Regions from separate parts of the Thalassospira sp. CH_XMU1420-2 genome, predicted to be linked through region 2. Evidence: predicted binding sites of a transcription regulator. Region 2 holds the regulator's gene; the other holds the start of a gene.
The links. Region 2 encodes LexA, which represses DNA repair genes until DNA is damaged. Its sites were predicted from a motif close to ATGTTCTANTTTGGTTC; they were not measured.
Positions count from the first base shown of each region.

Region 1 (15,698 bases), on a different contig from region 2:
TGCCACCGGCACGCACGCATTTCTGCGAGGTGGTCGCGCGTGAATAATCGCGATGCTCTTGACCGGTGAAAACGTTCTTGAACTGGACCATCCCGGCATTGGTAAACATCAGGGTGGGGTCATTGCGCGGCACCAGCGGGCTGGAGGAAACGACTTCGTGGCCGTTCTTGCGGAAGAACTCCAGAAACGTGGTGCGGATATCGTTAACGGTCTGCATATCTCTCCAACCCGGAAAACGCGGAACAAATTCATCCGCCATGTTGGCGGACGGACTGCCCTATTTAGCGGCTCGGCCCTGCCCTGTCCAGTCAGGCGAAGGGCTTGGGCGGCAAATGTATCAAGTTTTATGAATTGCGTGATTGCAACAAGGCAAAAATCGCCGCGCGCTAGGCCCGGTCAATCATCAGGCGAAACCGGTTGCGGTTCATTGACGCGACAAAACCGATCTGCACAAACCCCAATCGGGACAATAGCTTGGCCGATGGATGATTGTCGGGATGGGCAAAGGCACCCAACATGCGACAGGATGTTCGGGCCCGCGCAAAGGCGATGGCGGTTTGGGCAAGTTCACGGCCAAAGCCGCGACCATGATGGTCGGGATGAAGGAAATAACCGATTTCCGGTCCCCAGTCAGGATCGAACGGATCGATATAAAGCCCGCCCCAACCGATGATTCTGTCGGTTTCCCTGTGCCGCGCGACCCAGGGGGCAAAGCCGTCCTGATTGCGACGCGATTCAAAGGCCAGCAATCTGGTCTGGCAATCTTCAAGCGATTGATCGCAATGGGTAAAGCGCATTGCCGCAGCATCCCCCAGAAACACAAAAAGGTCGCCAATATCGGCGACCTTTACCGGGGCATAATATAACCGTTCGCTGGCAAGGGCGCTTGAACGGTTACTCATTCACGCTTTCCTGGATCTGCTGACCCAGCTTTTCCATATCGCGGCCAAATCCTTCGGCGGTTTCGCAGGCCGACAACGCCATGCCAAAGCCAAGAACCATCGCAACTGCCAACAGACGTTTTGTGATCGTTACCATGTTTGTTGAATGCTCCAACGCTGTGCGGTTCGGATACCGCCTTTGAGTATATACGCCATTTTGGCGCGACCGGTTTTTGGTTGCAACCGATATCGCCATTGCCCGGCCCCATCCAGACACAGCAAAAGGACGCCAATATGGCGCCCTTTTGTGTGCTCGTCGGTTCGGTTTTTATCCCAACCCTTTTTTGTCTTTCGTTGCCGGTTACATCGGCGGGCGGCGGCCACGCAATGCATTCACCAGAAGTGAAACGGCAAACAGCACGATGAAGACAAAGAACAGAATCTTCGCAATGCCAACGAAAGTCCCGGCCAAGCCGCCAAAACCCAATACGGCGGCAATCAGGGCAAGGATCAGACAGAATACGGCCCAACCAATCATGGGAATTCTCCTGCAGTTATTGGGTGCTTTGAGGGTAAAGCGACCTGTTTAATCAGCCCGGATCACGAAGCACTGTCCTGGATGGCTTCACCGGCATCTTCGACATCTTCGCCGAAACCTTCGGCGGTTTCGCAGGCCGCAAGGCCAAGACCAAGACCACCAATCATCAGAACGGCGAGAATTTTTTTCATCAGGTCTGACATGTTTGTTCTCCTGTTTGCTCGTGATGTGTTGCTCACAGGATATCAAACGGGGACAACTCAAAATTGTTCCGCCCCCATATCACTAAAGGCTGTTTTTCACCCCATTCGACACTATTTAATGATATATTTTTCATATAGTTATGCGAAATCGTGATCATTTTGGGGCACCGGAAAGAAACCCGTCATACGGGCCGCTTTCCGGGGATGATCCGTGATATCCGCCACCAGATGTGCCAATCAGGATGGCGACGCGCCAAGGTCGAGAAACCCGCTGATTTCATCAATGATCTGTTGGTGGATATGACCGCGATCGGTTCCCGCCGGGTCCGAACAGACCGGATCGTCATCCATCCGCGCCAGAAGTTCGGCCGCACCGGGCACACATTCCGCCAGAAAGGTCAAATGGTCAGCCGGGGCAAAAACCGCATAGGCCGGATGATCAAGCTTGCCCAACAAGTTGCTTCCGGTCCTTTCCAGATCAGCAGCCGGCCAGCCATGTTCTTTGCCAAGCCGGATGAACAGCACATCCTGATCGGTGTTTTTCAGGCTGTTGTCATCAACCGCATAGGTCATGCCAGGTTCGATCGCAACAAATCGCGAAATCCGGGGATCCTTGGCATCGATGGCAATGTCATCAGACAGTTGATCGAAAGCGACCCCGCCACGTTTCAAAAAGGCACAATCCTGCATCACATCACCATGCGTCTTGCAAAACTCACGATAGAGGTCGCCATCAAATCGCATCCCCGCCAGATTAAGAACCGTTGTCCCACCCAACGAAAAGCCGACCGTCGAAATCCGGTCCCGGTCGATATAGGGGGCGAAATCCGGATCGGCGAGAACCTGATCAAGCAGGGCCGTGATATCGGCCGCACGCGGCGCCAGATGAATGGTGCGCCGGGGCGATGAATCCCCCGATGTCGTGCCGGGATGATTGACCGCCAGCACCATTGCCCCGCGAAGTGCCAGTTGCGACGACAGCCAGCCCAGCGCATCCATATTGCCGCCCGATCCGTGCGAGAGCAGGATCAGCGGGTGTTTTCCCGGTGCAATCGCCGCCCCGATATAGGCATCCGTGCTTTGCCAGATTGCGTTTTTGGTGACCGGCGCACGATAGATATAAGTCCCGGCCGGATACCAGATGGACGCAGAAAGCGGCATGGATCTGTGTGATGCAGTGACATCGAACCGGTCATAGCCCGCCAGTTCCTGTGCCGCGGACGGGGTCGCCATGCAAGGAACGCTGGCAAGACCAAGTGAAAGAAGGGCCGCAGAAGTTACATGTTTCATGATTTCAATCCGTGTTTTAATCTTCACCGGGTTGAAATTGCTCCTGATTTCGGGGGCTGGCGTCCTTGAACCGGTTATAGGACGTGCAAAACCGGTTTTCGGACGTTTTATGATCGGATCGCCACAAGACATGATCGCACTTCCCGTACCCATGATCGTCGCCCTGTTGCTGGGTTATCTGTTTTTGCGGGCAATCCTGTTTGATAAGACCAGCCGGTTGCTTGCCGCCTTGCTGCTGGCCTGCGCCTGTCAGAGTGTGACCGTGTCGCTGGTTCATTATTACGGGTTTGATGCCATCCGGTTGTTGCAGCCGGTCATGGCATCGATGATCCCGGCGCTGGCCTGGATGGCCTTTTTGCAAAGCAGTTTGCGGTCGCGCCTTATCGCCACCGATCTTTGCCATTTTCTGGCCCCGGTGGTGATGGTGATCGTGATCCTTGCCATGCCGGTCCTGATTGATGCCCTGCTTGGCGGGCTTTTTGTCGGCTATGCGTCTGCCATCCTGATTGCACTGCATCGTCAGGGCAATGATCTGGCCCATTCGCGTCTGGCATCCGGGCATGTACCGGCATTGATCTGGCGGGTGATTGCCATTGCGCTGATTGTTTCGGCCTTTAGCGATCTTTTGATCGCAGCAGCCCTGCAATTCGGGGCAGAAGGCGCGACGGGTGTGATTTTAAGCATCTTTTCGTCGCTGGCAGTGCTGACCATCGGGTTTCTGGCGCTTTCCCCAGATCTTGCCATCGGATCGGGCGATGATGACAACGGGGGTGATGATATCGAACCGTCAAGCGCGCCTGACAAAACCGCGCCCGATACGCCCGATATCCCGGTCGATGAAATCATGACAGCACTTGATCAGCTTATAAGCGGTCAGAAGCTGTTTCTTGATCCCGATCTGACGCTGGCGCGGATTGCGCGGCGGCTGGGCTATCCGTTGAAACAGGTATCCACAGCGATCAATCAAAGTACCGGGGAAAATGTGTCGCGCTATATCAACAGGTTCCGGATTGATCATGCCTGCGAAGAACTTGCGCGCGGACAGAATGTCACAACCACCATGCTTTCAAGCGGCTTTAACACCAAATCGAATTTCAATCGCGAATTCCTGCGCATTACCGGCCAAACACCCAGCCAGTGGCAACAGCAGCAAATCCCGGCAGCGGCAGTGACAACGACCGCAACGCGACGCGGATCATAGGCCGCCCCTAGTCCAGGACCGGGCGCATGAAGCTGCGTTCATAGGAAATGATGCTGCGATTGCGGATTTCCATATTCAGAACATCCTGACATTCGCGGTCACCAGCCATGCGATTGCGGTAATCTTCATACTCGGCAAGGCTTGGAAAACTGAACAGCGCATAGGCCACGTTACTCGCCCCTTCATGGGGCAGGAAATACCCGTGATGGGTCCCGCCCATACGATTGACAATCGGAATCCAGCGTTTGGCATATGCCTCAAACTCGGGAATTTTGTGACTGTCGATTATGTATTTCAAATAGCAGGTAATCATGGCTGCACCTTTGAACGGGGTGAAGGGTTTGATGGCCCAAACAAAAAAGACGGGCCGAAATCACGGCCCGTCTTTTTTTAAATCATCGTGCAAAAACAGCGCGATCAATCATCATTGACCGGGTCATCTTCGCTCATATTCGTCATGCTTTCGGCGATCAGGCCGGCACTTTCGCGAATGCTGTTTTCGATTTCCTGGGTCATTTCCGGATTCTCGCGCAAGAAGTTCTTGGCGTTTTCACGGCCCTGACCGATCCGGGTCGAGTTATAGGAGAACCAGGAACCGGACTTTTCAACGATGCCTGCCTTGACACCAAGATCAAGGATTTCACCCATCTTGGAAACGCCTTCGCCATACATGATGTCAAATTCGACCTGTTTGAACGGCGGAGCCATCTTGTTTTTGACGACCTTGACGCGCGTCTGGTTACCGACAACTTCGTCACGGTCCTTGATCTGGCCGATACGACGGATATCAAGACGAACAGACGCATAGAACTTGAGCGCGTTACCACCGGTTGTGGTTTCCGGGCTGCCGAACATCACACCGATTTTCATACGAATCTGGTTGATGAAGATCACCATGCAGTTCGACCGCGACACCGAGCTGGTCAGTTTACGCAAGGCCTGGCTCATCAGGCGGGCCTGAAGACCGACATGGGTGTCGCCCATTTCACCTTCGAGTTCGGCCCGCGGAACAAGGGCCGCGACCGAGTCAACGACCAGAACATCAATCGCACCGGAACGCACCAGCGTGTCGGCGATTTCAAGTGCCTGTTCACCGGCATCGGGCTGCGAAATCAGAAGTTCATCGGTATTCACGCCAAGCTTGCGGGCATAGCCCGGGTCAAGCGCATGTTCGGCATCGACGAATGCACAGGTCCCGCCAAGTTTTTGCGCCTCGGCAATGGTGTGCAGGGCCAGGGTCGTTTTACCGGAACTTTCCGGGCCATAGATTTCGATGATACGGCCACGCGGAAGACCACCAATACCAAGTCCGATATCAAGACCGAGTGATCCGGTTGAAATGGCTGAAATGTCAACGGCGCTTTCCCGCTGACCCAGCTTCATAATCGAACCTTTGCCAAATGCCCGTTCGATCTGCCCAAGGGCGGCTTCGAGTGCCTTCTGCTTATCCATAGTATCCTTATCCACCAAATGCAGCGCGGTCTGAATCATTGCTCGAACTCTCTTATTCCACAGGGCCGGGTAGGATGCAACGCAGGCGGTTCCCCGGACCTAAATGCGGAACGCCACCGCTTGAAGAACCTGCTGCCCAGACAGAATAGTTTCCCTGTTCACGTCAGCAGCCGAATTGAGAACATAATGCGAACACTGTCATAAAATTTTGGATGTTGCAAGTTTGTTCTCATTTCTCAGATCAGAAAGACGCAAACAGGAGTCTTTCTGCCCTACAACACCCCATCCATCCTCAAGGATCCGGCTATCTATTCTAACAGCTTAGACATCATAACTCTGGGCTGCATAAGACCCGGGGCAAACATCTGATTTTGCTTGGAAATCTGACACTTACTGACAAGTTTCCGCCCAAGCTTGACGTGGCATCCCGGGGATGTGATCCGACCCCAAAGCACAAAATGTCCGGGCACTGATTTTCATAAACCTTCTGTTTTTTGGACCTAACCCAACGCTATGGATCGGGATTAATGAAACTATCTAAATTGGCAATTTCATCAGCTTTATTTCTTGGCATTGCTGGCGCGCTTCCACTGACCACAACACCTGTACATGCGGCGACCAACTATGACTGCACGTCTATCAACGGCCTTATCTCGAACCAGCCACCTAGTCAGAACAGCACAAGTTTATACCGAACTGCCACGCTAAACTTACAAGCCGGCGATAAAGTCACGTATCTGTGGCAAAACAATTTCTCGGTAGATGCAACACCGAACCTGACCATTTATAATATGGATACGAGCACGAGTGAGAACACTGTACAGACAACCGTTTCGGCAAACGGCGGCACTGGCCAATTGGTGGTCACAGCCCAGTCCAGCGCAGAGTACCAAGTATCATCGTACTTCTCAAAAAATGGAGCAAGCGCAGCAGACTTTCGCGTGACAATTAGCTGCGCACAGCCCACAGCCAGCAATGAGACTTCCTCCGAAACCACGTCCAAAGCCGTCACCAGTGCGGTTTCGCGGTCCCAGACCTCTGTCATTCAACAGAATATCGGAGCCCGCGTTGCAACGGTGGTCGGCAGTGCCGGTGCGGGTGTAAGCAGTGGCGGCGTCGGCGCACCTAGTGGTGCTGGTGCCGGTGGTACTGGAACCGGTGGCTCAACGGGCGGGGCATCTGGTGGTGTACCGGGGGCTGGAAATGATGAAACCGCATCCTTTGCGGACAACCGATATGGGGCGGCCTCTCGTGGCGGATTTGCATATCGCGACAGCGCCGATGATATGCGGGCTGTCATGCGCAAACTGGCGATGAATGCTGCTTTCGATAGCTCTGTTATTGCAGCGGATCTGGCGCGCGATCATGCATTGGCCCTTGGCCCGACCGATGAGGGTTCTGTTGGCGGGGCTGCCGGGGTTGATGGCCGCGCGGCCCTTCAGTCCTATTCGCCAATCACAGTTTGGGGCCATGGGTCTTACACATCAGTCGACAACGATTTCAATTCGGGCGGCCAGGACAACCGATATGACGGTGATGTCTGGGGCTATAACCTTGGCGCGGATTACCGGTTTGAAAATGGTCTGATTGCCGGGGCGTCTGTTGGCTACAACGATACCAACCTGACCACGTCCTTCAATAACGGCAGCTACGATGAAAGCGCATGGGTCATTTCGCCCTATGCCATCTATCAGCCGATTGACAACCTTTCGCTTGTTGCCGAGGCGGGCTATTCACAAGGCGATATTGACGTCACCTGCAGCAATGGCAGCATCAATGGCTCCACCAACTCCGCCATGTGGTATGCCTCGCTCAAAACCAGCTATTTCTATCAGCCCCTTGCCGATTATCCGGTCTCTATCAGCCCGTCCGTATCGTTTTTGGCCGCACAAAAAACGATTGATAGCTATGTCGAGAGCGACAACACATTCGTTGAAAGCTCCCGCTCCAACACCCGTCAGGTCAAACCGTCGCTCGAGGCTGCTTACGATTTCGAGCTGCACAGCCTGAAACTGACACCGTTTGTCGAAGCCGGTCTGATCTATGACTTTACCGATGAACTCAATAACGACAAATCAGCTTTCAACATTGGCGGCGGCCTGCGGTTGTCGGATGCGACGACGGGGTTGAATGCCGCACTTGAGGCAAGCTACCTTGCCGGTCGTACGGACTATAATGAATATACCCTTGCCGGAACGCTGAGCTATGGTTTCGAACTTCGCGACCTTAGCGGTGCGTCCGTCGGCATCATGTCCCCGTTCTTTGGCAGTGATGTTGATGAATATGGCAACCAGTCGATGTCGACCGGCTTTGGCTTTGACAAAGGTCCGATGTCGAGCCGCCTGTCACTGGCCCATGACATTTCCCAATCGGGCAATGCCGCCAGTGTTGCGCAAGTCAATATGACACTCGCGTTCTAAACAGTATTATCCTCGAACAAAACCATAACAGCCGCCCTGTCACCAGGGCGGCTGTTTTTTTATGGCGCATGACCGCAAAGCCAGGAACGATCAGGTGGTAATTTTGAGATGTTCGTGGGTATGGGCCGCACCGTGGTCTTCATCCCCGTGGTGATGGGATTCAATGTGCAGTTCCCCCGGAACGGAATAAAGCTGCCCGTGGCGCACGCCGGGCTGTGCCAGGACCTTGTCGGCAAAGGCGCGAATTTCGGCAAGCTTGCCACGCAGGGTCACGCTTTCAAGACAGGTGTCATGATCGATGTGGAAATGCACGGTCGAGACCGTCAGATTGTGATGTTCATGCTGGGTGCTCATCAAACGTGATGCCAGCATGCGTTCCTCATGGTCATAGACATAATTCAGAACGGCAATTCCCACCCCGTTGGGGTCTTCGTCAAGCTTGGCATTCTGAAGCTTTTCACGGATCAGATCACGGAATCCTTCGGACCGGTTGGTATAGCCCCGCCCTTCAAGGAAGGTGTCGAACGCTTCCATCAGATCATCTTCGATTGATACCGTCACACGGGTCATATCAATTCCCTTTCAGAATCATCAGCTTGACTCGTATGAACAATTTTGAAAAGTTCATACCGCCATTTCATAGACCTAATTTCCCAAAGGATAGCAGATGTTTCAATCAAAGTTCGCACGTGCCCTGATAATTGGCATGACCGGGTGCCTGATCAGCAGTGCGACAACCGCCCATGAATTCATCGCCAGCACCGCACAAAGCACCTTTGCGCCGGGCCAACCGACAACGATATTTCTTGATTCGACCCATAAGTTCGGCACACCTGAAGAAGCCGAAGCCATCGAAAATGTGCGCGCCCGCCTGATCACTGATGCCGGACAGACCGAACTTGATGTCACACCAAATCCGAACGCCCCGAACCTTGTTGCATCTGTTGACGATCATGCGCAAACCGGCTGGATTGCTGCCCACCGTTTGCCGGTTGTCTGGTCACAGACGCCCGATGGCTGGCAGGAAGGCGGGCTTGAACAGCATCCCGATGCCCTGACCGCTTCGCGTTACGAGAAATTTGCAAAACATCTGATCGGCCCGCAGGCAACTGATGACAATGCCGTGGCCACGACCCCGCTTGGTGATCGGCTTGAAATCGTTCCGCTTGGCGATCCGCGGCGGACCAAAATCGGCACGGACGCCGAATTTCGCATCCTGCTTGACGGGGAGCCTTTGACCACCACCGTTCTTGCGACCTATGCCGGGTTTACCCCAACCCCGTCTTCCTGGGCCTATTATACCGAAACCCTTGCCGATGACCGCGGCAGTGCCATTGCCAAGGTCCGCATTTCGGCACCCGGCCTTTGGGTCGTGCGGGTTGCAACCGATATACCCGATGCCGCAGACGGGGTACGGGTTCATAACCTTCGCGCGACGCTAAGCTTCCATGTGGACGGCTAGGAAAATGCATCTGGCGGGTATCAGCCGGGTGCCGGTTATCATGGTTCTTGTGGCGTTGTCGGTTCTGATCCTATCGGAACCGACAGATGCCCGCGCCCACGGGGCTGGCTGGCTAGCTGTTGGCAATGAGAATACGGTTCGATACCGGTTTGGCTATACCGACGGCAGTCCCATGGGATTTGCCGAAGTCATCGTCACCGCCCCTGATGGCAAGATCTGGCAAAAGGCGCGTACCGATCGCAGCGGCCATTTTGCCTTTGCCCCGGATCAGCCGGGCCGTGACATCACACAACCGCAAAACTGGCACATCCGGGTGGGTGATGGCATGGGGCATCTGGTGCAACTGACCCATCAGAGCAAACCCGACATAACCTCCGACCCACCAGACCCGACTGCCCCGACTACCCCCACCGCGCCAGTTGCCAACACAACAATGCGCGGCACGGCGGCAATGTTTGATTTGCCGGTCTGGGCGGGGATGTTGTTCGGGTTAAGCGTGCTCGCGAACTTTTATGGCGGGTTGCTGTTGTGGGGACGCATGCGAAAGGCGCATCAGTCCTAGTTGCCTAAATGCCTAAATGCCTAAATGCCTAAATGCCTAAATGCCCTGATCTCTTAATCTCTAATGCAGGAACAGTAACGCCACCCCGGCAAAGGCAAGGCAGGTCCCGATAACGGCCTGCCAGCCCACAGGCCGGCGCAGGATCACGCCTTCATAGACAATCAGCAAAACCGGCGGCAAGGCCATCAGGGTCGATGCAATCCCGACATTGGCATTCTGAACCGCCAACATCGAAAGCCAGACCCCAACCGCAGGCCCGATCAAAGCCCCCAGCAACAGCCACTTGCCGACATCCGGGGCAAGGCACGCAGTCACCGTGCGGCGCACCCGCCCGAAGACAAGGGCAATTCCCCACATGGCAATCACCGCAACAAGGGTACGGATCCAGGTCGCGGACAATGCGGAATAGCCATCAATCAGCGCATATTTCGCCGTGATCAGATTGGCGACCTGACCGATAGCACCACCCAGTCCGAACAGGATGCCGATCACATAGTTGCGCCCGACCAGCCCGACCGGGCGGCCCTTTTTGCCCAGAATGACGATCAGGACCCCGCCCACCCCACAGGCGATACCCAGAATTTCAATCGGACGGAGCGTTTCATCAAACAGCACCCATGCCAGCACTGCCCCCATGATCGGCACTGTCGACATCAACAACATCGACAACCGTGCCCCGATCAGGACAAAGGCCTGAAACAGCATGGCATCACCAATCACCAGCCCGACAATCGATGACAGGCTAAGCCAGCCCAGCTGTTCCCAGGTAACTGATTCGGGCCACGGTGTTCCCAAAAGAAGCCAGTGCAGAACCGTCAGACAAAAAATCGAACAGGCCAGGCGCCCGCGATTGACGGTCTGCGCACCGGCCTTGCCGCCAATATTGGAAAAGATCATGCTTGATGTTGCCCAGCACAGGGCGGCGGTAAAGGCGGCGGCCTCACCAAACAGGGGGATCATGGGGCGCGTTTCCTGTCATTGTTGTTGTTCCGGCGATGTACCGGTTTGTGGCCATGGTGGCGTGGCCAATAAATCTATAAGCGCAAATTTTCAGGCGTTTGTAATCAGAATTATCGACGGTCAGAATTCGAAAATTTGCAACTGCTTGCGATTTTTTGCCCGCACCGTATGTTCATGAAATTGCGTGCAAAAGGAAACCGGCATGACCAAGGCCCAGCAGACCGACAATAACGGCAAACCGTTCAAGGGAATTCGCCGCTATCTTCAGGATGGTGAAGTGGTGATCATGGATTTGCCGATTGCCCCGGTATCGGTGCTGGTGCCCGGCCTGATCAAGATTGTCTGGATCGCGGCCCTGATTTACGCATCCTATCACTGGCGCGAAATTTACAATTTCCTGATGCCGCAATTTCGAAATCTTTTGACCGGACCCGAAGCCTTTTCAGCCCTTGATGAAATCTGGGAACAGTATGAATTCGTGTTTTCATTTGCGCTGATCGGCTTGATCCTGGCAGCAATTTCGATTGTATGGAGCCTTCTGCGCCGCGTGCTTGGTGCATCGACACGCGCAGCAAAGGACAGTCTTCTTTTGCCGCTGACTGCGATCCGCGATCTGTTCTTTTTTGAACGCGTGATTACCAGCAACCGCATCATCACGCGCAGCGGCGTCCTGCGCAAGGATCAGGATGATCGCGGGTTCGAAGCCATCAAATCAACCCGTATCAGCAAAAGTGTCGTTGGCAATATCTTTGATTATGGCGATCTTCATATTACCGATCGCATCGGCCACAAATTCACCCTGCATCAGGTCAGCCAGCCCGAAGATGTCGCCAAGAAATTGTCGGACTTTTTCGGGCGCGTCTATGCCAACCGGGATACAAACACGCCGATCGACATCACCCATCTGGGATCGGATCAGGCCATTGAATCCCAGGTCCAGACACCGGACAAGACAGACCTTTGATCCAAGCAGATCTGATCACGCACAGGCTGTGTGCAAAGTGCTAGGTGCTAGGTGTCAGGTCCCTGGTGCTTTGTCCTGTCGGCGATAACCGATTTGCCAATGCAGGCCGTCGGCAGTTATTTCTGAACCCAGGTAATGGTTTTTGCCTGCTGGTTTGCGGCATCGGCCTGGGCCGAGGGCAGCAATTCAAATGACAACAGCAATGCCGTCACGAAAATAGCAACCACCATACAGGATCGCACGATCCCGGTTGATTTGCGTTTTACCATTCAAACCCCCAAGCCGATATCACGCCTGGTTCTTTGATGAACCTTGTGCCGATACCGGGCCTCGCCTGTTGTGCCGGTCACCTTGTCATGACCGGAATTCTTCATTGTTCATTTAAACGCACAGCCGCCGTTTTTCCGTCTGCTGCGCTGATCAACTATAGATAAAAAGAAAATACATATGCAAGAAATCTAAACAAACATTTTCGAATTTTTCACACCCGTCACGCGCCGGGCGTCATGACGCCTTTTTCCGCCATTTCTTCAGGATATCGACATAGGCCTGATTGCCTTTTTCAATAAGTGGCAAATAGTCGGAAAATTCGGCACGCAGCCATGTATAGACTTCAAGTTCCATCACCGGGATCGACACAAAGCCATCGGGCAAGCCGCCCGTCAGGATCAGCGAAAATTCATTGATCAGCATGGCATCAAGCCGCCCGGCACGCATCAGTTCCTGCATCATTTCGGGACCGGCCGGACAGCGCATCACATTGGGGTAACCCGCCATCAGCTTTTCAGCCCAGCTTGAACCAAGCCAGATCCCCACCGCCTGATCGGTCAGATCATCAAGCGATTTGATATCGCCGTCGCGTACAACCAGCACGCCAGATACCGCCCCGACCGGAAGATCCCCACGGATCAGCGGACGACCGACCTGTTCGGCAAAATCATCAAGACCGGCAAATACACCATCGACTTCGCCATTGCGCATGGCAACCACGGAACGCGCATTGGGCATTGATACCGGAATAATACAAAGCCCGGCATCGGCCATGGCCCGGCGATAGGCTTCGACACCAACGGCATCACGGGTGACTTCGGGCATCGCCATGCGAAGACAGAATTCATCAGCCCGCGCACCGGATGACATCAACAAACTGCTCAGCCCGGCCAATCCGAAGCCGACGGCAAACAGACAGGCCCTGAACACCCTGAAATTCAGATCACGCGCCATTCCTACCCCCACGGCTTTTTGGATTTTCCGCAAATATGCCGGGTGTCAAACACCGGCACGCGGGCGGCATTTCTTGTATTCTGGTGATCCGGTCCGGTTGTTTCACATCACGCATGGCCTTGCCTATTCTTCTTCCTGCACAGCCTTGAGATAGGCCCGCGTTCCCTGATCGAATTTCGGGATATGTTCGGCAAATTCCGCACGCAGCCAGCTGTGAACCGTGATCGTTGCCACGGGTATGGCGTTATAGCCATCAGGCACCCCGCCAGCCCAATTCAGGGAATAGCCATCAAGCAACATCGCATCGATCCGCCCTTCGCGAAGCATTTCCTTTAACATTTCCGCCCCGCGCGGCACCCGGACAATATTGGCATAGCCCGCAATCAGCTTTCTGGGCCAGGTCGCGCCAAGCGGCACGCCCAGAACTTCATTGGTCAAATCATCAAATCCGGTGACCGGGCCTTTGCGCACAATCAGAAGTCCCGGCAATTTCCCAAGGACGACCTCGCCCGGCACGACCGGAATATCAACAAGTTCGGGAAAATCATCCTGCCCGGCAAACACCCCGTCAATCTTACCGGCTCGCAGGGCCGCAACCGCCCGGATCTGTGGCAGTGATGCGGGTTCAACACACAGTCCGGCATCCGCCATCACGCGGCGATATTGCGCCATATTCTCCGGGCTGACATGAATTTCGGGCATTGCAATCCGAAGACAGGCATCCTTTGCCTGTACGGACGGGACCAAAAGAACGGACAGGATAAATCCGCGCAAAAGATGCGCGCACAAGCCCCAAGGTCGATGCGACCCATCGCAAATGACGACTGCCATAAATTCCCATTACGGCACCCGATACCGGTATGCCGCCCACTCCGCAATCGGTTTCCATTCCGGATGAAAACCTTGTTTGTCAGACCTTTTTGGTCTGTTGTCTGAGACGATACTCAGGATTGCCCGGTTTGCCTATAGGCTTAAGGGAACTTTTGCATCCCGGACGTGCATTTCGCGCTTGACCGGAAACGATGCCGGTCGCACCATCAGGTCCGCGGTCAGCCGGAATATCGGGCCCCGCGCCAGCTGCCACCTGCCACCTGCCACCACCCGATTTCCCATCAACATCGCCTGCGCATCAACAAAGGATGCCCACGCCCCGTTTTAAGTACATCACAAATGAAACCAGGGGATATCGCCCGCTATCTGTTCCTTGCCGTCGTGTGGGGACTTTCGTTTCTTGTCGTCGTAAAGGTTGTTGATGCCTTTGGCTGGGTCGGGGCGGTTACATTCCGCGCCCTGATTGCGGCCGGGTCGCTTTACCTGCTTGCCAGGCTTTGCCGCCGCAAACTTGATTTCAGTGCGGGCTGGCGGCCCTTTGCCATTGTCGGGGCGACCACCGTTGCCGGACAGCTGATCGGGTTGTCCTATGCAGCACCACGCATCGGAACAGCCATGACGGCGATATTTGTCGCGGCTATTCCGCTTTTTTCCATGATCATCAGCCAGTTCTGGGGCATTGAACGCGCAAGCAAACAAGGCTTCGCCGGTCTGGCACTTGGCATTGGCGGGATTGTGCTTCTGGTCGGGTTTCCCGCGGTTGCCGTGACACCGGAATTTGTCCTTGGCTGCGTGGCATCGATCCTGTCGGCCCTGTGCGCGGCCTTTGGCAGCAATTATGCCAGCCGTCATTTGCGCCAAAGCGGCAACTGGGAAACCACAATCGGTGCGTTTCTGTTTGGCGGGATCATGACCTTGCCGATGATCTTTGCCGTGCCGCTTGAACGCATTCCGGTTGCCATGGACTATTTGTATCTGATCATTGCCGCCTGTTTGATGAGTGTTTGCACCTATATCGTCTATTTCCGGCTGGTGGCATCAATCGGTCCGACCCGCGCGATCAGTGTCGAGTTTCTGGTTACCGTGATTGCGGTGCTGATCGGTGCCACGGCATTGGGCGAAAGACTTTCGGCCATGCAGCTTGTCGGCGGGATCACGATCATGGCGGGATGTGCGCTTGTTCTTAATCTTGTGCCGGCCTGGATGCGGCCGCGGCCAAGCATTCCTGAAATCCCCTGAGCCAACGCAAAGACAGCAGCCGGGGAACAAGCTACCCTGTCGGAAGTTACACATTGTAGTCTTCTTTGATCACGGAAAGCATTGCATGCCCTTTGACCTTGGTCAGCAGTCGCTCGGCGTTATTGTCGCGACCTTTACGGTCTGCACATTGATCATCATTTTTGCCGGTACCCGACTGGCCAGTATTGCCGTCAAACTGGCTGAGCGCACCGGCATGGGACAAATCATCGCCGGCGCCCTGTTTGTCGGCATGTCGACCAGCCTGCCGGGCAGCGTGTTATCTGTGACCACCGCCTGGCAGGGGCATACCGATCTTGCGATTGGCAATGCGCTTGGCGGGATTGCTGCCCAGACGACGTTTCTGGCGATTGCAGATCTGTTTTATCGCAAAGGCAATCTTGAACATGCCGCGGCCAGCGCCACCGGCCTTGCCCAGACCACCCTTTTGCTCAGCATGCTGTCCTTGCCGCT
Region 1 is NZ_JAYMEG010000002.1:311,641-327,338, forward strand. It holds gene alaS (alanine--tRNA ligase) at 1-217, opposite strand, end outside; gene WA429_RS06125 (GNAT family N-acetyltransferase) at 387-902, opposite strand; gene WA429_RS06130 (entericidin A/B family lipoprotein) at 895-1,038, opposite strand; gene WA429_RS06135 (DUF1328 domain-containing protein) at 1,243-1,419, opposite strand; gene WA429_RS06140 (entericidin A/B family lipoprotein) at 1,482-1,622, opposite strand; gene WA429_RS06145 (alpha/beta hydrolase family protein) at 1,860-2,912, opposite strand; gene WA429_RS06150 (helix-turn-helix domain-containing protein) at 3,043-4,113, shown strand; gene WA429_RS06155 (NIPSNAP family protein) at 4,121-4,426, opposite strand; gene recA (recombinase RecA) at 4,531-5,604, opposite strand; gene WA429_RS06165 (autotransporter outer membrane beta-barrel domain-containing protein) at 6,507-7,985, shown strand; gene nikR (nickel-responsive transcriptional regulator NikR) at 8,076-8,555, opposite strand; gene WA429_RS06175 (DUF4198 domain-containing protein) at 8,653-9,447, shown strand; gene WA429_RS06180 (carboxypeptidase-like regulatory domain-containing protein) at 9,452-10,009, shown strand; gene WA429_RS06185 (DMT family transporter) at 10,070-10,969, opposite strand; gene WA429_RS06190 (PH domain-containing protein) at 11,172-11,933, shown strand; gene WA429_RS06195 (hypothetical protein) at 12,050-12,202, opposite strand; gene WA429_RS06200 (hypothetical protein) at 12,438-13,157, opposite strand; gene WA429_RS06205 (substrate-binding periplasmic protein) at 13,281-13,988, opposite strand; gene WA429_RS06210 (DMT family transporter) at 14,328-15,227, shown strand; gene WA429_RS06215 (sodium:calcium antiporter) at 15,313-15,698, shown strand, end outside.
Region 1: a site for LexA is predicted at 5,778-5,794, ahead of recA (recombinase RecA). Genes of this name have one in related genera too.

Region 2 (15,698 bases):
ATCATATGCTTGCTGGCATTCGCACATTTTCGAAATCAATCTTTGCCAAAGTGATCTTTGGCGTGATTGCACTGAGCTTCGTTATCTGGGGCCTGAACGCATCGATGCTGAATCTTGGCACATCGCGTGAAGTTGCCGAAATCGGCAGCCAGAAGATCACCCCGGTCGAACTGGAACGCGCCTTCCAGCGCAGCGTGCAGAATATGCGAAATGTATTCGGCCCGAATTTCAACCAGCAACAAGCTGTCCAGATGGGTCTTCTGAACAATACGGTTCAGTCGCTTGTCTCGCAGAAGGTGCTGCGTGAAGACGCCAAGGATATGGGGATCGGCATCAGCGACGATAAAGTCCGCGATACCATCTTTGCGTCGGACAACTTCAAGGACCCGACCACCGGCCAGTTCAGCCGCGACCGTTTCCTTCAGGCTCTTTACACTGCGGGCTACACCGAACAGGAATTCATCGAAGGTGTTCGTGGTGATCTGATGAGCCAGCAGGTTGTCGGCAGCCTGACCGGCACGGCGGCTGTTCCTGAAATGCTGGCAAAGCAGATTGTTGCCTATCGTAATGAACAGCGTCGCGGGTCGTTCTTTGCCCTGAATGGTGCAGAGTTCGATGATATCGCCGTTGCAGATGACGCCACCCTTCGCAAATTCCACGAAGACAATGCAGCGCAGTTCACGGCACCGGAAAGCCGTGATGTAACGCTTGCAACGCTGAGTGCTGCGGACCTGATTGCGACGGTCACTGTTACCGAAGACGAAATCGCGGAGTCCTACAAGCAGCGCGAAGCCGAATTCCAGACCCCGGAAAAGCGCGTTGTCGAGCAAATCCTGTTTGCGCCGGGTGATGAACAGTCCGCACGCGAAGCTTACAAAAGCCTTCAGGGCGGTGCCGATTTCATGGAAACGGCCAAGGAAGCCGGCATGGATGAGTCGATGGTCAAGCTTGGCGAATTCACCGCCAACGACATTTTGCCTGACCTGAGTGCAGCGACCTTTGCCCTGCCGGAAGGCGGTTTCTCCGAACCAGTTGAAACAGCACTTGGCTGGCATATCCTGCGTGTGACCTCGGTAACGCCGGGCAGCGTTCAGTCGCTTGACGAAGTCCGCGACGAGATTGTCGACGGCATCAAACAGTTCAAGGCCGAAGACGCGATCTATGATCTGGCGGCCAATTTTGACGAAGAACTGGGTGCTGGCACCCCGATCGAAGACGCTGCACGCGATGTCGGTGCAAAGACCTACAAGCTTAACGGTATTGTCCGTGGCGAAGGTCTTGCCGGCGAAAACATCGACGGGGCTGACGAGATCAATGAAAAGATCTTCGAGCTTGAAAACGGCGAGGAAAGCTTCCTTGAAGAAACCGCATCGGGCACCCGTTATGTTGTCCGGGTTGAAAATGTAACGCCGTCGGCACTGCGCCCGTTCGAAGATGTCCGCGAAGATGTCATTGCCGCCTGGAAGTCCGAAGAACGCCAGAAACTGATGGTTGCCAAGGCCGAAGAACTTGCCAACAGCGTCAACACATCGGGTGCCGACCTTTCAGCAGTTGCATCGGAAAATGGCGCATCGGTCAAGGAAAGCGGCCTGACCAAGCGGACCGGACAGGGCCTTGGTGCCGATGTCAATCCGGCGGTTGCAGCAGCCCTCTTCACGCTTGAAGACGGCAAGGCCAAGGCGATCCAGACCGGTGAAGACGTCCTGGTTGTGCGTCTTGACGAAATCAAGCAAGCCAATGTCGAAACCGCTGATGCCCAGCCGGTCAATGATGAACTCAAACAGGCAATCAATGAAGATATCCTGTCGCAGTATCTTGACTATCTGCGTGATGAAATCTCGGTCACGGTCAATAACAGCGTGATCAACGGGCTTTACGCCCCGTCCGCTGCAAACTGACAGCCACACAAAAGGGCGACCGGTTGATCCGGTCGCCCTTTTTCTTTTATGACATTTACGACCAAGACCAACATTTGGATAGACCATGGAAATCAAACCGGATTTCAACAGCTTCAAGCAAAATTACGATAACGGCGTCTCACAGGTTCTTTGGACCGCGTTGACAGCAGATCTGGATACGCCGGTTTCGGCTTTCCTCAAGATCGCCGAAGGCATGCCCAATACCTATTTGCTTGAATCTGTTGAAGGCGGCGCTGTTCGCGGTCGGTATTCGTTTCTGGGCCTTAGACCCGACCTGATCTGGCGGTGTTTTGGCAACAAGGCCGAACTGAACCGCCGTGCGATGGCTGATGCCGACGCCTTCGTCGACGAAGGCGAAGCCCCGCTTGAAAGCCTGAAAAAGCTGATTGCCGAAAGCCATATCGAACTGCCCGACAGCCTGCCGCCAATGAGTGCTGGTCTGGTTGGCTATATGGGCTATGACACAGTGCGCCTGATGGAAAAGCTGCCAGACAGCAACAAGGATGAACTTGGCGTACCTGATGGCATTTTCATTCGCCCTACCGTCACGGCAAGCTTTGACACCATCGAAGATACTGTAACCGTCGTCACCCCGGTCCGCCCGGAAGACGGCATTGATGCCAATGCGGCTTATGATCTGGCCTGTGCGCGTCTGAATGACGTGGTCATGCAGTTCCAGCGCAATCTGTTCATCGATCGCCGTTCCAAATCCGTGCCCGATACCCTGCCCGATCCGAAGGTCAGCGTGGATGAAGCCGGATTTTATGACATGGTAGACAAGGCCAAGGAATATATCCGGGCTGGCGATATTTTCCAGGTGGTGCTGTCGCAACGCTATACGCTGCCCTATCAGTTGCCGCCTTTTGCGTTTTATCGTGCGCTGCGCCGGATCAACCCGTCACCTTTCATGTTCTATCTTGATATTGGTGGTTTCCAGGTGGTCGGCGCCAGCCCGGAAATTCTGGTGCGCCTGCGCGACGGCGAAGTCACCATTCGCCCGATTGCCGGTACACGCCGGCGCGGCAAAACGCCAGAAGACGACAAGGTCATGGCCCAGGACCTTCTGGATGATCCGAAAGAACGATCCGAGCATTTGATGTTGCTTGATCTTGGTCGCAATGATGTCGGCCGCGTGTCGAAACCGGGCACAGTGCGCGTCACGGATCGCGAACAGATCGAATATTATTCCCACGTCATGCATATCGTTTCCAATGTCGTCGGTCAGATTGACGAAACGAAATATGACGCGATGGATGCGCTCAAGGCCGGCTTCCCGGCCGGAACCGTATCGGGTGCCCCCAAAGTTCGGGCCATGGAAATCATTGATGAACTGGAATCGGTACGGCGCGGTATTTATGCCGGATGTATCGGCTATATCTCGGCCGACGGATCAATGGATACCTGTATCGCGCTGCGCACCGCCGTCATCAAGGACGAGAAAATCCATATTCAGGCTGGTGCTGGGATCGTCGTCGACAGCAAACCGGAACTTGAACACAAGGAATGCCGCAACAAGGCTGGCGCACTGATGGCCGCGGCCCGCGAAGCATACCGATTTGCGTAATATCCAAACTGATCAAATACCAAAGGGCCGCAATCATTTGCGGCCCCTTTTATGTCTGCATTTTTCAGAATATTGAACTAACCGGTTACGCTTTGTGATGACCGGCGCAAGATATCCGTGACCGGTACAAGCACAAAGCCGCGTGCTTCGATTTCGGGTATCCATTTTTGAAGGGCACTGATCGTCAGGTCACGGGGATGACCAATGGCAATCGCATATCCCTGTTTGGCAGCTACACGTTCGGTGCGCGCAAGCATTTCTGCGATTTTTTCCGCATCATCCGCATCATCGATGAAAACGTCACGTGTGATGGCGGGAACGCCGAATTTGTTGGCGGTCGAATAGCCGACCGATGTGGCGCTTGTACGCGAATCAAGGAACATCAATCCGCGCGACTTCATGACTTCCATCACGATCTGCATCCGTTCCGGATCGGATGTGAATTTGCTGCCCATATGGTTGTTCACACCGACATAACCGTCAAACCGGTCAAGCATCCAGTTCATTTCACTGAGGATTTTTTGACGATCATAGGTCGCAAGCAGCGCGTGCGGCCCCGGATCCACCGCAGCAGATGACGGTTCCATCGGCATGTGAAGCATGACCTCGTGCCCGGCAGTGCGTGCGGCATTGACTTGCGGCTGCAAATCGCGAGCATAGGGCAAATAGGAAATCGTGATCGGTCCGGGCAGTTTGACCGTGCGCGCGGTGCGCGGCTGGTCCAGACCGGCATCATCAATCACGATTGCAATGACCGGTTTCTGCCCGGCATCGGGGGCAAGGGCCGCAAATTTGCGCCAGGGCACAGAATTGTCTGTCGGCGTAGCAGTTGTCAGCGCCGGGCTATCCGTACCGCTTTCACCAGGCAAGACCGATGTTTTGGAGTCTGGTTTCGGGTTTTCGACGAAATCGGACAGGTTTTGCCCACCCTGCCCCTGATTTTTGGTCTGATTTGCCGTCTGGCGCCCGTTTTCATCAATCAGATAGCCTGTACGCCCCTGAATACCCGAGGGCGGTGTGTCGGGAAGCTGATAATCCTTGCGCAGCATCGGCTTTGTTTCGGGTGCCGCAAGTGTGTAGTCGGGTGCACGTTGATCGGATGCACGGCCGAACTCGTCGGACGCCCGGTCAAGTTCAAGCATGCTGCCAACGGCAATAATGGCCGACAGCGTTCCCGCAACAAAGGCACCCCCCAGCATCAGGCGGCCAATGCCACCCGATTTCTTTTTCGGTGCAGCTTTTTTGCGGTTGGATTTTTTGGGTGCCGCCTTTTTTCGTTTGGCGGTCGTTGCCCGGCGTGCCACGCGGTGGTCTCCAGTATCGTTTTCTGGGTCGCTCGTCGGCTCTGCGAAGATGACCTTCGCAGCTCCTTCCCATATGGTGATTATAGACCGATCATGTCGGATATTGTCGGGATGTTTTAAATCGGTGCTGGTTAGCACCGGGTTAAGAGATCCTTTATGCGCGGGCGACAACAACCGGCTGTAGGAAAAAACCCTTACCCTGCTTCCGCTTGACGTAGCGGCAAGGGCGTTTATTCTCTGCCGACCTTCATGTGCACAGGCGCCTTTTCCGATGTATCTCCTCATCGATAATTACGACAGCTTCACATTCAATTTGTGGCATTATCTGCGCGAACTCGGCCCCGAGGTCGAAGTGCGCCGCAATGATGAGATTTCCGTTGAAGATGCGCTTGCTCTCAAGCCCGAAGGCATTGTGATTTCACCTGGCCCCTGTGATCCCGAACGCGCGGGTATCTGTCTTGATCTGATCAGGGAAGCAGCCGGCCAAGTCAAACTTCTGGGCGTGTGCCTTGGCCATCAATCGATTGGTCAGGCTTTTGGCGGCAAGGTTGTTCGCGCCCCCGAATGCATGCATGGCAAAACCGATGCCATGAACCATTCAGGCGCCAGCGTCTTTGCCGGTCTTCCAAGCCCGTTTGAAGCAACGCGTTATCATTCTTTGGTGATTGAACGCGAAACTTTGCCTGACAGTCTTGAAATCACGGCCGAAAGCGCGGATGGTCTGATCATGGGCGTTCGGCACAAAACCCATCAGATACATGGCGTTCAGTTCCATCCCGAAAGCATCGCATCGGAACATGGCCACGCATTGTTAAAGAATTTTATCGACTTTACCGGCGCCTGAAACCACACCGGACCGCAAACCGAGGAAACCCGAATGTCGACTGATAATGATCTGAAGCCAATTCTGGCCAAAGTCGCAGATGGTGAAAAGCTGACCGAAAGCATGGCCGAACAGGCCTTTAACGTGCTGATGTCGGGTCAGGCAACCCCGTCGCAAATGGGGGCTTTCCTGATGGGGTTGCGCATTCGGGGCGAAACCGTTGACGAAATTACCGGTGCGGCACGTGTCATGCGTGAAAAGGCCACCGGCATCATTGCCCCGGAAAATGCGGTTGATACCTGTGGCACAGGTGGTGATGGCAGTGGAACCTTCAATATTTCAACCGGTGCGGCGATTGTTGCCGCCGCTGCAGGTGCGACCGTTGCCAAACACGGCAACCGCGCGGCATCGTCGAAATCGGGTTCGGCTGATGTTTTGATGGCGCTTGGTGTCAATCTTGATGCCGATATGAAATTGCTGGAAAAGGCCCTCCGCGAGATTGGGCTGTGCTTCATGATGGCGACCCGTCACCATTCGGCGATGCGTCACGTGATGCCGACCCGCGTTGAAATGGGCACACGCACGATCTTTAACCTGCTGGGTCCGCTTGCCAACCCGGCAAAGACCAAACGCCAGGTTCTTGGCGTCTTTGCCAAGGAATGGGTCGAACCGGTTGCCCATGTGCTCAATCGTCTTGGGTCGGTTCATGCATGGGTGGTTCATGGCCACAGCGGTCTTGATGAAATCTCGACCACGGGCCCGACCTTTGTCGCCGAAGTCAAAGACGGCAATGTTAGGACCTTTGAAATTTCCCCGGGCGATTTCGGGTTTGAGACAGCAACGCTTGATGACCTTAAGGGCGGCGATGCGGATGTGAATGCCAAGGCCATTCTTGACCTTCTGGCAGCGAAAAAAGATGCCTATCGCGATATCGTTCTGATGAATGCCGGGGCGGCACTTGTGGTGACCGGCGTTGCCAGCGATCTTGCCGATGGCATCAAAAAGGCATCCGAAGCAATTGATAGCGGCAAGGCCGCAGAAACGCTTCAGGGTCTTGTCACCATTACCAACGAAGGAAACGCAGCGTGAGCGACGTTCTTAAGAAAATCTGCGACGACAAACGCGAACACGTTGCCGCCTGCAAGAGCCGCAAAAGCCTTGCCACGCTTGAAGCCGAAGCCAAAGCCCAATCAGCGCCACGCGGCTTTATCAAGGCCCTTGAAACCAGTGTTGCCGATGGCCGTTATGGCCTGATTGCCGAAATCAAGAAAGCGTCCCCGTCCAAGGGTCTGATCCGCGCCGATTTCAATCCGCCGGAACTGGCAAAGGCCTATCAGGCTGGCGGGGCAAGCTGCCTTTCGGTTCTGACCGATGTGCCCTATTTCCAGGGCGATGACAGCTATCTTGTCGCGGCGCGCGCGGCGGTTGGCCTTCCGGCATTGCGCAAGGATTTCATGGTTGATCCCTATCAGATCACCGAAGCACGCGCCTTGGGGGCCGATTGCATCCTTTTGATTATGGCAGCCCTTGAAGACGAACTGGCTGCCGAACTTGAAGATGCGGCACACAGCCTTGGCATGGATGTTCTGATCGAAGTTCACAACGCGCCGGAACTTGAACGTGCCCTGAAACTGAAATCGCGTCTGGTCGGGGTCAATAACCGTAACCTCAAGACCATGGAAATTTCGCTGACCACGACCGAGGAACTGGCTGGCATGGTCGATAGCGACCGTCTTCTGGTCGCCGAAAGCGGATTGTTCACGCCCGAAGACCTTGCACGCATGGCCAAGGTTGGTGCGCAGTGCTTCCTGATTGGGGAAAGCCTGATGCGTCAGGACGACGTCACTGCGGCAACCCGCAACCTCCTTGGTCTTGCGGCCTGACCTGGGACTGGCAAAGCACATGACAGACAAGCTTTCCCATATTGATGCCGGTGGCAACGCCGTGATGGTGGACATTTCGGACAAGGCCGATACCACCCGCATTGCCATTGCCAAGGCGCGGGTATTGATGTCTGCGCAAACGGCAAAGCTGATTGCCGATCGTGGCCACAAAAAGGGTGATGTTCTTGGCATCGCACAGCTTGCCGGGATCATGGGAGCAAAAAAGACCCCCGATCTGATCCCGCTATGCCATCCCCTGCCCCTGACATCGGTGACGGTTGATCTTGAACTGGCCGATGATGTTGACGGGGTCGATATCACTGCGACCTGCAAGACCACCGGCAAGACCGGTGTCGAGATGGAGGCGTTGACCGCGGCCTCTATCGCCGCCTTGACCGTATTTGACATGTGCAAGGCTGTCGACAAGGCCATGCAGATTACCGATATCCGCGTCACCCGCAAGGAAGGCGGGAAATCGGGGACTTTCATCGCCGATTAGGGTGTTTGCGGGCGGGCGGCTACCATTCAAAACCCGCAATTATTGCCTGAATTACGGTCAATCCGTTGTTTTTGGCCCGATGCGCTTGACCCGACAAAAGAACTAAAGTAGAACATTTATGTATCCTTTTTGTTCTTGCTACAGGTTCGGGAAATATCATGCTGACGCGCAAGCAATATGAGTTGCTGGTCTATATTGACAATTACCTTCGCGATCACGGTATCTCGCCCTCTTTCGATGAAATGAAAGAGGCCCTGAACCTTAAATCCAAATCAGGGATCCATCGTCTGATTACCGGGCTTGAGGAACGCGGTTTTATCCGCCGTCTTGCGCATCGCGCCCGTGCCCTGGAAGTCATCCGGCTTCCGGAGAACAGCGACGATGACACCCCCGAAACCCCGAACAACGTCACATCCATTGCCAGTGCGCGCAAAGCCCCCCATCGTCCGGCAACCGTGCCCACGGCCTTTGCCGAAACCGGCGAAGCCATTTCGCTTCCGCTTTATGGTCGCATTGCTGCGGGTACCCCGATCGAGGCATTGCGTGATCAAAGCACCATGGTTCAGGTGCCCGCTGCCCTTTTGGGATCAGGCGATCATTATGCACTTGAAGTATCGGGTGATTCCATGGTCGAGGCCGGCATCCTTGATGGTGATACCGTCCTGATCCAGCGGTGCGAGCAGGCCCATGATGGCACGATTGTCGTTGCCCTTGTCGATGACAGCGAAGCGACCCTTAAGCGCCTTAAACGCGGGCGCGGTGAGGTTCTTCTGGAACCGGCCAATGCCCGGTATGAAACCCGCGCCCTGTCACCGGATCGCGTCCGCATTCAGGGCCGCCTGGTCGGGTTGCTGCGTCAGTATTAAGCCACCGACAACTACACACACAAAATCGCCCGCTGTGATTTTCACACAGGCGATTTTCTGTATTCGGGATCAGTGCATCCGACCCGGTCCAGGTACGACCACTGATTACCGTTGCGATGGAGCAGCTTTACCGCCAATCACAATCCATGGCCAGTGACCGGATATTGCCCGCACGGTCTCAAATGACGACCTTCCCTGATCAAGTTTAGCCGTATCAAGGGCCACACCGCCCTGCCACCACAAAACGTCATCATCAATCATCACCCGCGCCCCGGCCTGGCGACAGGTTCGGATTGGCAAATCATTTTTTAGCGTAATCACAAGATCGGCATTACGACAGGCATAGAACGGATTGGCCAGACTGGTTGCAACAATGGTCCTAGTTTCCTTATCACCAGCGCCAGTGACCACAAGACAGGGATCGTTGTTACAATGCCTTATTCTTGTGGCTTCATCTTCCGGACGGATGCCAAAACGGCTCATCCACAGGGATTTTTGGAAATCACCAAGCCCGTCCGCCACATGCAGGATTTCCTGTTCCCTGTCATAAACGGCCCAGCTTTCCTGATCACCCGATACAAGAACATCCGGCGTTTGATGGGTCACCTGCGCAATGATGGCGATGATCAAAAGCGGCCCGGACACCACAAGGGCAACCTGATCGCGCCAGATCACGGCCCACGCAATTGCCAGCAACAAACAGGCGGTTGCCACATCACCGAGCCCGGCCACATACCACAATCCCCATTCCTGGGCGGCGACAAGGGATGCTGTTTTGATCAGAACAGTCAATCCGGGCGCCATCAGCGCAAGCACACCGCCCGCCAACCCGAATGGCATCAATGCCAGCGTCAGGACAATTAACGGCATCACCCAGAATGCCATTATCGGAATGGCAACCAGATTGGCAACAATGCCAAGCACCGATATCCGCCCGAAATGAAATCCGATAATAGGTGCCGTCACAACCGTCACAATGACACTGGTGATCAAAAGCCCCGCCATATAGATCACAAGACGTTCATGCCACGGACGTCCGCCATGACGGTCAAGCCAACGGCGGCCGGGCCCGTCATAAAAGGCAACAAGTGCCCCGACAGCCGCAAAGGAAAGTTGAAAACTGGCACCAAGCACCGCATCGGGCCTTAACACCAGAACAACCAGTGCGGCCACCCCCACCAGCCGTAACGATATGGCACGGCGATCAAGCAACAGAGCAATCCATACAACCAGCAACATCACAAAGGCCCGCTGCGTCGGCACTGTTGCCCCCGACAATCCGAGATAAATGAACCCCGCCCCGGCGGCCGCGAGTGCCGCCCATTTTTTGACCGGATAGCGCAATGCGATCCCCGGTATCGCAGCCAACCCCAGACGCACCAGAAAGAAAACGGTTCCGCACAGTAACCCCATATGCAATCCGGAAATTGCCAAAAGATGGGCCAGCCCGGATTTTCTCAGATCCTCGGCAATTTCAGCAGTGACATCGCCGCGCTCACCGATGATCAATGCTTTGGCAATCCCGGCCTCGGGCACGGTTACATATCGATTGATCACGTCGGATATTTTCTGACGCAGGTGTTCAACGACGGCCCTTATCCCTTTGTTTTCATATGCACCCTTCTCGCTCAACACTTCGAACTGACGGCCGAATGCAAACCCGGTTGCGCCGATCTGGCTGAAATAAAGGTTGCGCGCGAAATCGGGATCACCGGGAACCGACGGCGGGCGCAGGGGAAACAACCGTGCCTTTACGCGCACCTCATCACCGATCGAAAGCGCACTGTCACCGAGAAAACTGAGCCGGATATTCCAGCCGATCTGATCATTGGAAAGACCCTGAATATTTGTCGGATCAAGGGTAACGCGCATGCGACTGCCGCGGGGTTCAATACCGATGACAGTTCCGGTGATTTCGGTCGAATAAAGGGTTCTGGTCGGGATATTTTCCGGTCCCAGTTCCGTATGCAAGGCACTGATCAAACAACCTGCTGTAATACTGGCCATCAGTTGCATCAAAAATGCCAGCCAGGCTTTGCTGCGAACCATCCAGAACGCGCAGACCGAAAGAATCACGGTAACTGAAATCTCTGCAACGGAAATGCGCGCAGGAAGCAAGAAATAAAGGGCACATCCCAACCCAAAGAAGATAACAGAGGACAGAAACCATTTATTTCTTTGGCTTGTAACAACAAATATGACTTGCGAGAAAAACCCCGCAAGCCTTTGTTTTTTAATACTTCTTGTAAAAGTATTGCGACGAATGTCCAATAGCCCGCCTTAAGCTTAGTTTCTATCTAACATCGGCTGTGGTGCAACAGCGTGTCATTTGTGCTATAGCCTGCACGCCAAAAGTCCATACGACAAGCGACAACATCCAGATAGCGGATAGATTGAATGACGGTTGTTACCCGTTTTGCCCCGTCTCCGACCGGGTTTTTACACATCGGCGGCGCACGCACCGCCCTTTATAACTGGCTTTATGCCAAACACACCGGCGGCAAATTCTTGCTGCGTATTGAAGATACCGATCGCGAACGTTCAACGCCCGAGGCCGTCGAAGCCATTTTTGACGGGCTCAACTGGCTTGGCCTGACCGCAGACGATGAACCGACCTTCCAGTTCGCCCGTCGCGACCGCCATGCCGAAGTTGCACAACAATTGCTGGATGCCGGCAAGGCATATTATTGCTATTGCACGCCCGAAGAATTGACCGCGATGCGTGAAAAGGCCCGCGCCGAAGGTCGCCCGATGAAATATGACGGCACCTGGCGTGATCGCGATCCGTCAGAAGCCCCGGAAGATGTAAAACCTGTCGTGCGTCTCAAGGCACCGCAGGATGGCGATGCCGTGATCAATGATCAGGTCCAGGGCGAAGTCCGTGTCGCCAATGAACAGCTTGACGATTATGTCATTCTGCGTGGTGACGGCACCCCGACCTATATGCTTTCGGTTGTTGTTGATGACCATGATATGGGCGTTACCAACGTCATTCGCGGTGACGATCACCTGACCAACGCGTTCCGCCAGAAGGCCCTTTATGACGCCATGGGCTGGGATGTTCCGACCTTTGCCCATATTCCGCTTATTCACGGGCCGGATGGTGCGAAACTGTCGAAACGTCATGGTGCGCTGGGTGTTGACTCCTATCGCGACGAGATGGGTTTCCTGCCGGAAGCCGTGAACAACTATCTCCTGCGTCTGGGCTGGGGTCATGGCGATGATGAAGTCATTTCCCAGGAACAGGCCATCGAATGGTTCGACATCAAGGATGTTGGCAAGGGTGCGGCACGTTTCGACTTTGCGAAGCTGACAAACCTTAACGGCATTTACATGCGTCAGGCCGACGATAAACGGCTTGTAGACGAGATTTCCCAACGGGTTGCGGCCATTATTGGAACCGATGCAATTGATGCAGCGCAAAAAGAAATCTTGATCAATGGCATGTCAGGCCTTAAAGAAAGGGCCAAGACACTTATCGAGCTCGCCGAATCTTCGGCCTTCTATGTTACTGACGGCGTATTGTCCGTTAACGAGAAAGCTCAGTCCCTGATCGATAGCGCACCTGAAGGTCTGTTTGCAGAATTGGCCAACAGTCTTGAAGCGCTTGAAAGCTGGACCGAAGAGAACGTTGACGCATGTGTTCGTGCAACTGCCGAGAAACTTGATCTTAAACTCGGAAAAGTTGCGCAGCCCTTGCGGGCGGTGCTTACCGGTTCCAATTCTTCACCAGGCATCTTCGAAGTAATGATCGTGCTTGGCAAAGAGCAAACGCTGAAACGCATCCGACATTTCGATGCATAACAACAGCGAATTATAAAAAACTAATAGTCTGTTTGCGCTTAATGCGCCGCAGCATTATGCTGCACCCAACTTGAAACCGTGTTCGTTCAAACAGGGAAGGAAAAATAAGTCATGGCTCAGAATTCCAAGACTTCCCACACCGTAACACTGACCGACAATGCCACTGGCAAGTCGTTCGAGATGCCGGTGATTGAGGGTAGCGTAGGCCCGTCTGTTATCGACATTCGCAAGCTGTACGCTGAAACTGGATATTTTACCTATGATCCGGGCTTCACTTCGACCGGCTCCTGCCAGTCCGAGCTGACCTATATTGACGGCGACGTAGGGATCCTGCGCCACCGTGGTTATGCGATTGACGATCTTGCAGAAAACTCCGACTTCCTGGAAGTCTGCCATCTGTTGCTGTACGGGGAACTCCCGAACGCCACCCAGAAGGCACAGTTCGAAAACGACATCACCATGCACACCATGGTGCATGAGCAGATGCGCAATTTCTATAACGGCTTCCGCCGTGACGCGCATCCGATGGCCATCATGTGCGGTGTCGTTGGCGCAATGTCTGCTTTCTATCATGACAGCACCGACATCAATGATCCGCAGCAGCGTCTGATCTCGGCTTATCGCCTGATTGCGAAAATGCCGACCATCGCAGCGATGGCATACAAGTATTCGATCGGCCAGCCGTTCCGCTACCCGAACAACAAGCTGGGCTTTGCTGAAAACTTCCTTCAGATGATGTTTGGCAACCCGTGCGAAGAATACGAAGTCAATCCGGTTCTGGCCAAGGCAATGGATCGTATCCTGATCCTGCATGCCGACCACGAACAGAATGCTTCGACTTCGACCGTGCGCCTTGCCGGTTCTTCGGGTGCGAACCCGTTCGCTTGTATTGCTGCTGGTATCGCGTCCCTGTGGGGCCCGGCACACGGCGGTGCGAACGAAGCGGTTCTGGTGATGCTTAACGAAATCGGCGATGTGAAAAACATTCCGGAATTCGTTGCAAAAGCAAAAGACAAGAACGATCCGTTCCGTCTGATGGGCTTTGGTCACCGCGTTTACAAAAACTACGATCCGCGCGCCAAAGTCATGCAGGAAACCTGCCACGAAGTTCTCAAGGAACTCAACATCAGCGATCCGCTGCTTGACGTTGCTCAGGAACTCGAACGCATTGCACGTGAAGACGAGTACTTCATCGAGAAGAAACTCTATCCGAACGTCGACTTCTATTCGGGCATCATCTTCAAGGCGATGGGTATCCCGGTCAGCATGTTTACCGTGCTGTTCGCGGTTGCACGTACCGTCGGCTGGATCGCCCAGTGGAAAGAAATGATCGAAGATCCGTCGCAGAAAATCGGTCGTCCGCGTCAGCTGTTTACCGGCGTCGCAGAACGTCCGTTCGTTCCGGTCGACAAACGCTAAGTCGTACCGACGACGATCTGAACAAGATCAAAAAAAAGGCCCGGAGAAATCCGGGCCTTTTTGCATTTCAATTCCGGTGAACAGGTTTTGGCTGTTCGCCAGATATAGCGTGTTACCAGCTGCCGGTATTTTCCATGCTTACCCATGGTTCGGCCGGCTCAAGGTTGCCGCCCTTCTGAAGGAATTCGATCGAAATTCCGTCAGGCGAACGCACAAACGCCATGCGGCCGTCACGCGGCGGACGGTTAATGGTAACACCGGCATCCATCAGCTTCTGACAGGTCGCATAGATGTCATCGACCTCATAGGCGAGATGGCCGAAATTACGCCCACCGGTATAGCTTTCCGGATCCCAGTTATAGGTCAGTTCAAGTTCCGGGGCCTTGGTTGCCTTGGCACTTTCGATATCAGCCGGCGGAGCCAGATAGATCAGGGTGAAACGCCCCTGCTCGCTCTCGATACGGCGGGTCTCTTTCATGCCAAGCAGATCGCAATAGAATTTCAGCGATTCATCGACATTTTCGACACGCACCATCGTGTGCAAATAACGCATAGCAATGTCTCCGTCATGGATTGATCAATGACCTGAAACTAAATGCATTTCACGACCGATGCCAGTCGTTAGCCATTATTTTTTAGCGATAATTGCCAGAATTTGTTCGGCTGCTTTTTCGCTGGGCGCGCGATCCCCGAAACCAAGCATCTGGCATGCCTCGTCAAATCCGGCCTTTTGCTCTTCATGTGCCGGGGTCGCATTCAGCAAATCTTCAAGCGCAGGCAAAATCGCCTTTGCCCGGCATTTGTCCTGAAGAAATTCGGGGATCAATTTCCGCCCCAGGACAAGATTGACAATGGTGACGGTGTCAATCTTGATCAGGCGTTTGGCGATCCAGCCCGTAATCGCATTGACCTGATAGGCAATGACATGCGGCACACCGGCAATCGCCAGCTCAAGCGATACCGTGCCCGATGCGGCAAGGGCACAATTGGCCGCTGCAAACGCATCATGCCGTTCCTGATCGGTCGTAACGACAATCGGCGATAACGGCCAGTCTTGCATTTCGTCGGTTACCGTTTGCGCCACCTTGCTGACCGTCGGCACGACAATGCGGGTATCGGGATATTTTGCAGCGATGGCGTCGATGACCTCGCGGAAAATCGGCAACAGACGCTTTACCTCGGAATTGCGACTGCCGGGCAATACCGCCAAAAGCCGTTTATCCGCGTCCAGATCGTGTTTGGCCCGAAACCGTTCAGCATTACCGTCATGACGCTCTTCGACCGCTGAGTGGCCGATAAAGGTGGTTGGAAGGCCTTCTTTTTCAAAGTATGGCGGCTCAAACGGCAATAGCGCGAGAAGATGGTCCAGAAATCCGGCAATCTTCTTTGCCCGTCCCTCCCGCCAGGCCCACACCGATGGTGCGACATAATGGATCAGGGGAATGCCTTTGCCCTTCAGTTTTTTACCAACGCGAAAACTGAAATCCGGGGCATCTATGGTAACGACGGCGTCGGGCCTTTGTGTTTTGGCAAATTCCGCCGTTTGCGAGATCCGTTTAAGCAGATGCGGAATATGGGGCACGACCTCGGTCAGTCCCATGACGGACATCTCATTCA
Region 2 is NZ_JAYMEG010000003.1:734,203-749,900, forward strand. It holds gene WA429_RS13120 (peptidyl-prolyl cis-trans isomerase) at 6-1,898, shown strand; gene trpE (anthranilate synthase component I) at 1,984-3,483, shown strand; gene WA429_RS13130 (divergent polysaccharide deacetylase family protein) at 3,561-4,787, opposite strand; gene WA429_RS13135 (anthranilate synthase component II) at 5,059-5,631, shown strand; gene trpD (anthranilate phosphoribosyltransferase) at 5,665-6,699, shown strand; gene trpC (indole-3-glycerol phosphate synthase TrpC) at 6,696-7,493, shown strand; gene moaC (cyclic pyranopterin monophosphate synthase MoaC) at 7,513-7,992, shown strand; gene lexA (transcriptional repressor LexA) at 8,151-8,858, shown strand; gene WA429_RS13160 (ComEC/Rec2 family competence protein) at 8,964-11,129, opposite strand; gene gltX (glutamate--tRNA ligase) at 11,256-12,662, shown strand; gene WA429_RS13170 (citrate synthase) at 12,774-14,081, shown strand; gene WA429_RS13175 (VOC family protein) at 14,194-14,634, opposite strand; gene lpxB (lipid-A-disaccharide synthase) at 14,710-15,698, opposite strand, start outside.